Regions from separate parts of the Vibrio neonatus genome, predicted to be linked through region 1. Evidence: predicted binding sites of a transcription regulator. Region 1 holds the regulator's gene; each other region holds the start of a gene.
What was found. Region 1 encodes MetJ, which represses methionine synthesis genes. Its sites were predicted from a motif close to TTAGACNTNTANANGTCTAA; they were not measured.
Positions count from the first base shown of each region.

Region 1 (2,210 bases):
TTGAAGGCGCGGATCTGTTCCTTGGTGTGTCTGGCCCTAACTTGCTGTCACCAGAGGCATTGGCCTTGATGGCGGACAAACCCGTGGTGTTTGCCTGTTCTAACCCTGATCCTGAAATTAAACCAGAGCGTGCTCATGAAGTGCGTAGTGATTTGATTATGGGCACGGGACGTTCTGATTATCCAAACCAAGTGAACAACGTTATTTGTTTCCCATTTATCTTCCGTGGCGCTTTAGATGTGAGAGCCAGCGAGATTAATATTGAAATGAAATTAGCGGCGGTGGAAGCGATTCGCCAGTTAGCAAAAGAGCCAGTGCCAGAAGAAGTGATGAAGGCGGCTGGAGTAACATCATTAGAGTTTGGTAATGGCTATATTATCCCTAAACCAATGGACCCACGCTTGTTGCCTCGCGTAGCAAGAGCGGTAGCAGAAGCTGCGGTTGCTTCTGGCGTTGCTCGCATAGAGCTTCCAGAAAACTATATGCAGAGCTAATAGCAGAATGCAGGGTTAATAACCGAAAGTGAAAAAGGGGCTAGAGTGTGATCACTCTAGCCCCTTTTTTTATGAGTTAAATCTGAGCGTTGTGCTAATTTAGTACTAGTGTTAGTCGTCGAAGACTTCTAATTCAATACCGAGATCAGACATAATTTTTTTTGCTTCAGTTGGAATTTCATCTGGGCAATCTTTTCGCAGATCTTCGTCGGTAGGGAGTGGTTGGCCAGTATAAGCGTGTAAGAAAGCTTCACATAAAAGCTCACTGTTGGTTGCATGGCGGAGGTTGTTTACCTGACGACGTGTTCGCTCATCAGTTAGAATTTTGAGAACCTTAAGTGGAATAGACACAGTGATCTTTTTGACTTGAGTGCTTTTTTTACCGTGTTCAGCATATGGGCTGATGTATTCGCCATTCCAGTCTGCCATTGGAAACCTTTATTACTTAGTTTTAAGAAGTTAATTTCCAATTCTAGCGATATTTACTGCTATATGTAAAGGCATTTAGACGTCTAGATGTGTTGAAGTCTAATACTGATCACGGTAATCTAGTATTAGATTCAGATTAATTTGATTGGTTACAAACTCCACCAGTCACTGCCAAAGGAAGGACAAGAAAATGAGCAGTAAACATAAGTCATCGACCATTGCCGTACGCACCGGTATAGAGTCTGATACCCAGCACCATGCTGTTGTTCCCCCTATTTACCTGTCCACAAACTATGGTTTTCCTTCATTTGGAGATGTACCAAAGTATGATTACACCCGCTCTGGAAACCCCAATCGTGGGCTTTTAGAGACGGCACTGTTTGAGTTGGAGTCAGGTAAAGGCGCTGTTGTTACCAACTGTGGTACATCAGCACTTAATTTATGGGTTTCGGCATTTTTAAGCCCAGACGATTTAATTATTGCGCCTCACGATTGTTATGGCGGTACTTACCGTTTATTTAACACTCGTGCGCAAAAAGGTGACTTTAAAGTCGAGTTTGTCGATCAATCAGATGATCAAGCCCTTGCTGCAGCGATTGCCAAAAAGCCAAAACTGATTCTTATTGAAACGCCATCGAACCCATTGGTGCGAGTAGTGGATATAGAGAAAGTGTGTCAGCAAGCGGCGGCTGTGGGTGCGTTAGTGGGCGTCGACAATACATTTCTAACCCCAATTTACCAAAGACCACTAGAGCTGGGTGCTGATTTTGTTATCCACTCCACCACTAAATACATTAATGGTCATTCAGATGTGATTGGCGGAGTAGTGATCACTAAAACCGAACAGCATGCTGAAGAACTTGGCTGGTGGGGCAACTGTATTGGTGCGACGGGTACACCTTTTGATAGCTACATGACACTGCGCGGCATTCGCACTTTAGGTGCACGTATGCGCGTGCATGAAGAAAGCTCACAAGTTATTTTAAACTTCCTACAATCTCAAAAGCGTGTGAAAACTATTTATCACCCAAGCTTGCCAGATCATCCAGGCCATGACATTGCTAAGCGTCAGCAGTCAGGTTTTGGCAGCATGCTTAGCTTTGAGTTTGATGGCGATTTAGAGCAGCTAAAAACCTTTATTAACAGTTTAAAACTATTCTCTTTGGCAGAATCATTGGGTGGGGTTGAGAGCTTGATTTGTCACCCTGCGACTATGACTCATAGAGCTATGGGTGAAAAAGCATTGGCTGAGGCTGGTGTGTCTAATTTCTTATTACGTCTGTCTGT
Region 1 covers NZ_AP024885.1:170,990-173,199, forward strand. Annotated here, with positions in the region: gene OCU38_RS00815 (malic enzyme-like NAD(P)-binding protein) at 1-494, shown strand, start outside; gene metJ (met regulon transcriptional regulator MetJ) at 606-923, opposite strand; gene OCU38_RS00825 (O-succinylhomoserine (thiol)-lyase) at 1,114-2,210, shown strand, end outside.

Region 2 (2,210 bases), 610 kb from region 1:
ATTCCCAACCTAGTGCCGCTTTAGTCGCAACGATTTCGTCTTGACCAAGTGGTGCACCGTGACAGTCGTGCGTACCCGCTTTGTTTGGAGAACCAAAGCCAATCACTGTTTTAGTACAGATAAGTGTTGGGCGAGGATCCGCTTTAGCTGCGATAATAGCCGCATTAATTGCTTCGCTATCATGGCCGTCTACTGCAGGGATTACGTGCCAGCCGTAAGCTTCAAAACGCTTAGGTGTATCGTCAGAGAACCAACCTTCAACTTCACCATCAATTGAGATACCGTTGTCATCCCAGAAAGCAACTAGCTTACCAAGGCCTAAAGTACCCGCAAGAGAACATGCCTCGTGTGAGATACCTTCCATCAGACAGCCATCACCCATGAACGCATAAGTGAAGTGGTCAACGATGTCGTGACCTGGCTTATTAAACTGAGCAGCAAGTGCTTTTTCAGCCATTGCCATACCAACAGCGTTAGTAATACCTTGGCCTAGTGGGCCTGTCGTTGTTTCAACGCCGGGTGCATATCCATATTCTGGGTGACCTGGAGTTTTAGAGTGCAACTGACGGAAGTTTTTAAGATCATCAATAGACAACTCATAACCACTCAAATGAAGCAGAGAGTAGATCAGCATTGAACCATGACCATTAGAAAGGATAAAACGGTCACGATCAGCCCACTCTGGGTTTTGTGGGTTATGGTTTAGATGATCACGCCAAAGTACTTCAGCGATGTCAGCCATCCCCATTGGTGCGCCTGGGTGACCAGAGTTAGCTTGTTGAACACCATCCATGCTAAGAGCACGAATTGCATTGGCTAGATCTTTACGAGAAGACATGTCTGCTCCTGAATGCATAAGCAATTTATAAAAAATAAGTCCTGTTCCCAACAGAGGATGTTGGGCGGTGTTATTGTCGCAAAGCGCCTCTGTTACTGCAAACAGTTTCCCGTGCAAAATTCAAACTATGAGAGATTGATTTATTTAACATCTAACGATATTTAGTAAAAACTAATGTGACCTAGCGCAAATATTTTACTCACTTAAATCGTAAAAAAGCTTGTATTTCGTCTATTCAAAATTAGAATAGACGTCTAGAAGTAGAAACACCTACTTAAAGTACAATTCAAAAGACGCCTATGATGCGTCTTTTCTTAAACCAGAATAAGGGAGCCCATCATGGCTAAGCACCTGTTTACTTCTGAATCAGTATCAGAAGGCCATCCAGATAAAATCGCAGACCAAATCTCTGATGCGGTTCTAGATGCAATCATCGAGCAAGACCCGAAAGCTCGCGTTGCATGTGAAACTTACGTAAAGACTGGCATGGTAATGGTAGGTGGTGAAGTGACTACCTCTGCTTGGGTTGATATCGAAGAACTAACGCGTCAAACCGTTCGTGAAATCGGTTATGTAAACTCTGAGATGGGCTTCGATGCTGACTCTTGTGCTGTACTAAATACTATTGGTAAGCAATCTCCAGATATCAACCAAGGTGTTGATAAAGCTGACCCTAAAGACCAAGGCGCTGGCGACCAAGGTATTATGTTTGGTTACGCGACTAACGAAACTGAAGTATTGATGCCTGCACCAATCACTTACTCTCACCGCTTAGTTGAAAAACAAGCTGAAGTACGTAAAAACGGCACGCTACCTTGGTTGCGTCCTGATGCAAAATCTCAAGTTACCTTCCAATATGACCAAGGTAAAATTGTCGGCATCGATGCTGTTGTTTTATCAACTCAGCACAGCGAAAGCGTTTCAACAGAAGAGCTTCGTGAAGCAGTGATGGAAACTATCATCAAACCAGTACTTCCTGAGCAATGGTTAAACAAAGAAACTAAATTCTTTATTAACCCAACCGGTCGTTTCGTTATCGGTGGCCCAATGGGTGACTGTGGTCTAACTGGTCGTAAAATTATCGTTGATACCTACGGCGGTGCAGCTCGTCACGGTGGTGGTGCGTTCTCTGGTAAAGATCCATCAAAAGTTGACCGTAGTGCGGCATACGCAGCTCGTTATGTAGCGAAAAACATCGTTGCTGCTGGCATGGCTGACCGTTGTGAAATCCAACTTTCTTACGCTATCGGTGTTGCTGATCCAACATCAATCATGATTGAAACCTTCGGCACTGAAAAAGTAGCCCAAGAAATCATCATTGAAGCTGTTCGTCAAAACTTCGACCTACGCCCATACGGCTTACAAGAAATGC
Region 2 covers NZ_AP024885.1:2,308,035-2,310,244, forward strand. Annotated here, with positions in the region: gene tkt (transketolase) at 1-838, opposite strand, end outside; gene metK (methionine adenosyltransferase) at 1,178-2,210, shown strand, end outside.
Region 2: metK (methionine adenosyltransferase) is a predicted target of MetJ. The motif match lies at 1,085-1,104, and genes of this name have one in related genera.

Region 3 (2,210 bases), 470 kb from region 1:
TTTGGTCTCAATAATGGCCGATAACCTACATCACTTAGTGAAGTTTGAATTTCTATCCCCAATTTTTGCGGCTATTGCGGGCGGGACCTGTATTGGGCTCGGCTTATTAGTGCTATTTCGTCATCGAGCGAGTTTGGGGGGATCAAACGTATTGTGCCTAGTCATTCAGGATAAATTTGGCGTGTCGGTTGGAAAGAGTCAGTTATTGTTTGATGTCACTATTCTTATCTGCTCACTGTATTTTATTCCGTTAACGCTCATTGCTTGGTCGATTGTTGCCGCCGTCTTTATCAATATGATTTTATGGATGAACCATAAGCCCACTCGCTATACCGTTCATTATCAATAGTATTGTTCACGGTAAGTACTCACCGCTCAGCGAAAGATGTACACCTGTAGTCAGATATAAGCACATACAAAACAGGCTTTGACATAATCAAAGCCTGAACAATCATTTAACTTACAAAGCTAAGCGACTTAATGACTAAGTCGTCCTACTGTTGTGCTAAATAGGCTGGTACATCTTTAATACTATCGAGTACAACCGAGGCAATGGCTTCACCTTTGTCAGTAACTGGCTTACCCGTACGCACTAAAATCTTAGTTTTAACACCCGCAGCTTCTGCAGCCATAAGATCTTCAGCTTTATCACCAACCATAACCGAATTTTCCATATCAATTTTCAGAAAATCTCGCGCCGAAATAAACATACCTGGCTTAGGTTTGCGACAGTCACAATCTTGTTTGTATTCACCGATACCGTGCTCAGGATGGTGCGGGCAATAATAGATACCATCAAACTCCACACCATGATCAGAGAAATTCCAATCCATCCACTGCGTTAACGATTCAAATCGCTCTTCGGTGAACTTACCGCGTGCAATGCCCGATTGATTGGTCACTAGCACTAACATATAACCCATTTTTTGTAGCTGTTCTGTCGCTTCAAAAACTCCAGGGATATATTCAAAATCATGCTCATCATGGACATAACCATGATCGACATTAATGACACCATCACGATCCAAAAAAACAGCGGGTTTAGACACGGTAAATTACTCTGCATTGTTTGCTTGATATGGGGATAATTATCGCACGCTTTGGGGTCACTCGCACCTACGTTTTCAGCTTTAGACGTCTAGACGTAAAAATATCTATTGACTTCATTCTGTGAACTATCTAGCATCTCTGAAAGATTTTAGATCCTCTCCCTAATCAAGCAGGCTTTTTGATGATAGAGATTAAGCAAGTTAACAAGGTATTCTACCAAGGCAAAACCGCAATCAATGCCTTGAAAGATATCAATTTGACCATTGCCAAAGGCAATATCTTTGGTGTTATTGGTTCGTCTGGTGCTGGTAAAAGTACTCTAATTCGTTGTGTAAACATGCTTGAAGCACCGACCAGTGGCGAAGTTATCGTTGATGGTATCGATCTGACTAAGTTATCTAAAAAAGAATTGTCAGAAGCACGCCGCAACATAGGTATGATTTTTCAACACTTTAATTTGCTTTCTTCTCGTACTGTGTTTGAAAACATCGCATTGCCGTTAGAGCTTGCGGGTAAAGACAAACAATACATCGAAAACAAAGTGGTTGAGCTATTAGGTCTTGTCGGACTGGCTGACAAACGTAATACCTACCCTGCCAACCTAAGTGGCGGTCAAAAACAACGTGTGGCGATAGCGAGAGCGCTTTCCAGTGACCCTAAAGTGTTGCTTTGTGATGAAGCCACCAGCGCACTTGATCCTGCGACTACGCAATCTATCCTTGCGCTATTAAAAACCATCAACCGTCAACTGGGGATTACCATTTTAATCATCACCCACGAAATGGATGTGGTGAAAAACATCTGTCACGAAGTGGCAATTATTGGTGGTGGCGAACTGGTCGAAAAAGGCACTGTGGGCACTATTTTTGCGCACCCTAAAACAGAACTGGCTCACCAATTTATACGCTCCACTTTAGATCTCTCTATTCCAGAAGATTATGAGTTACGCCTGCAAAAAGAGCGCTGCGAAGGAAGCTACGCTTTAGTTCGCTTAGAGTTTACCGGTGCCAGTGTGAATGCGCCGGTTATCAGCCAAATTGCACGTAAATTCAATATTGATATTTCTATTCTAAGTTCAGATCTTGATTATGCTGGCGGCGTTAAGTTCGGCATGATGGTCGCAGAAGTGTATGGCGATGAAGAGTCCTACGATGCGGCGA
Region 3 covers NZ_AP024885.1:637,545-639,754, reverse strand. Annotated here, with positions in the region: gene OCU38_RS03035 (YitT family protein) at 1-349, shown strand, start outside; gene gmhB (D-glycero-beta-D-manno-heptose 1,7-bisphosphate 7-phosphatase) at 495-1,049, opposite strand; gene metN (methionine ABC transporter ATP-binding protein MetN) at 1,232-2,210, shown strand, end outside.
Region 3: metN (methionine ABC transporter ATP-binding protein MetN) is a predicted target of MetJ. The motif match lies at 1,131-1,150, and genes of this name have one in related genera.

Region 4 (2,210 bases), 840 kb from region 1:
TTTACACCATTTCAAGATGCTGACAACAAGTTGTTCATCACAATATCTGATATTCGAGCAAGCTTGGGCTAGTTGAATCTAGCCTTTAAGTAACTAATACCTTTCTATAGTAAAGGTAATCACCACAACATAGATCAACGCCACCATAACGTCTAAATCAAAAATGCTAAAGGTTAGCTAATGCATTCAAGTAATTTGTTATAGTTATGGGTGGCTCGAAATCAATTTTTCTTTCAGGGCTTTAAGCTCTGAAATCCCATAGGAGGCAACGGCTGATATAGCCGCGATAAGAGGGTCTGAACCTGCAATTGTGGTAAAAATTGCCGTGTTGTTTGCCCAATTCAATACATCCTCAGCAACAGAATTGCCTGAGCTATCACATTTATGTGTTGAGATTACTTTGTTGATTAATGCTTCCAATTGTTCTTCAGTAATATGTGTACAATCAACACCTAGGATTCCATATGCTTGTTCAAGTCCGTTGTTTGAAATATCAGCGCTTTCGATAGTTACAGTTGAACCATCACCTGATACGGTTATGCCATCACCATAGTTCTCACGTATTTTAGTACCACCTCGAACATCTACTGTTGATCCACCATCAATAATCAATCCACCGCCACCATTACGACCAAGACTTCCACCAATAATTGTGACTTGTGACTTTCCTGAAACTCGAATCCCTGCCATATATTTCGCCTACTTAGCTTAAATTGATGAATAGAATAACAGGTTTATGCCTTTTTCTGCTTGCCTAACTTTCATTCAAGCCACAATAAATTACCGAAAATATAGGAATTTACATCGATTTTTTGATTCTGTCTTTTTCAGCTTTTTCCCCATATAAATATCAATCTATTGCACCAACCCAATAAACCATACTGAAATTTCTTCATGCTCTATATGAGTAAATCGATGTTGTATCAAAACCCTATTCAAGAGATATTTTAGACGTCTGGACATCTTAACGAATTTATAGGGAGCATTATCATGACAACGACACATATTCTAGGTTATCCACGAGTGGGCGAAAAACGCGAACTGAAATTTGCGCTAGAGAAATATTGGAAAGGCGAATCAGACGTCAACGAACTTCGCCAAGTTGCTTCTGAGATTCGACAAAAAAACTGGACGCTTCAACAAGATAATCAACTGTCATTTGCTACAGCAGGTGATTTTGCATGGTATGACCATGTGCTAGGAACCAGCCTTCTACTGGGTCATGTGCCAAAACGTCATCAAAATGGCACGCCGGATCTTGATACGCTATTTCGTATCGGTCGCGGTCAATCTCAATCAACCTGTGGTTGTGCAGGTCATGCGGCTTCTGACATGACTAAGTGGTTCAACACTAACTATCACTACCTTGTACCAGAGTTTTCTTCTGCCGATACTTTCGAACTAAGCTGGACACAACTTTTTGATGAAATCAGCGAAGCGCAAGCACAGGGCCACACCGTTAAGCCAGTACTATTAGGCCCACTGAGCTACCTTTACCTAGGTAAAGAAGTCGAAGAAGGCTTTGACCGTTTAACCCTACTGCCGAAACTATTAGAAGCGTATCAAGCGATTTTTGCAAAACTTGAACAGCTCAACGTAGAGTGGGTGCAAATTGATGAGCCTATCTTAGCCCTTGAGCTTGACGCAAAATGGTTAGATAGCTTTAAAGGCGCGTATCAAACACTGCAAACAAACGTTAAATTGCTACTGACCACGTACTTTGACTCTATCACTGATGTATTGCCGACCATTACTAAGCTTAATGTGGATGGTTTGCACATCGATATCGCAAGCTCGCCAGAGCAACTGTCAACTGTAGTTGATGCACTGCCAGCGCAATGGGTGTTATCTGCTGGTACGATCAATGGCCGTAACGTATGGCGTGCGAATCTAGTTGAAAAACTGGCGGCGCTACAAGATGCAAAAGCAAAACTAGGCGATCGCCTATGGGTGGCAACCTCTTGTTCACTGCTGCACAGCCCAGTTGATTTGGATCTCGAAACTAAATTGTCTACCGAAACCAAAGATTGGTTTGCGTTTGCTAAACAAAAAGTGGCGGAAGTGAACTGGCTTGCTAAAGCGCTAGAAGGCGACGCACAAGCGATTGCTTATTGTGAGCAATACAGCCAACCGATTATTGAGCGCAGCAAATCAACGTCAGTAAATAAAGAATCTGTACAGCGCCGCATTGCCGGTCTTACTGCAAAAGA
Region 4 covers NZ_AP024885.1:1,015,572-1,017,781, forward strand. Annotated here, with positions in the region: gene OCU38_RS04730 (GNAT family N-acetyltransferase) at 1-72, shown strand, start outside; gene OCU38_RS04735 (hypothetical protein) at 205-690, opposite strand; gene metE (5-methyltetrahydropteroyltriglutamate--homocysteine S-methyltransferase) at 991-2,210, shown strand, end outside.
Region 4: metE (5-methyltetrahydropteroyltriglutamate--homocysteine S-methyltransferase) is a predicted target of MetJ. The motif match lies at 948-967, and genes of this name have one in related genera.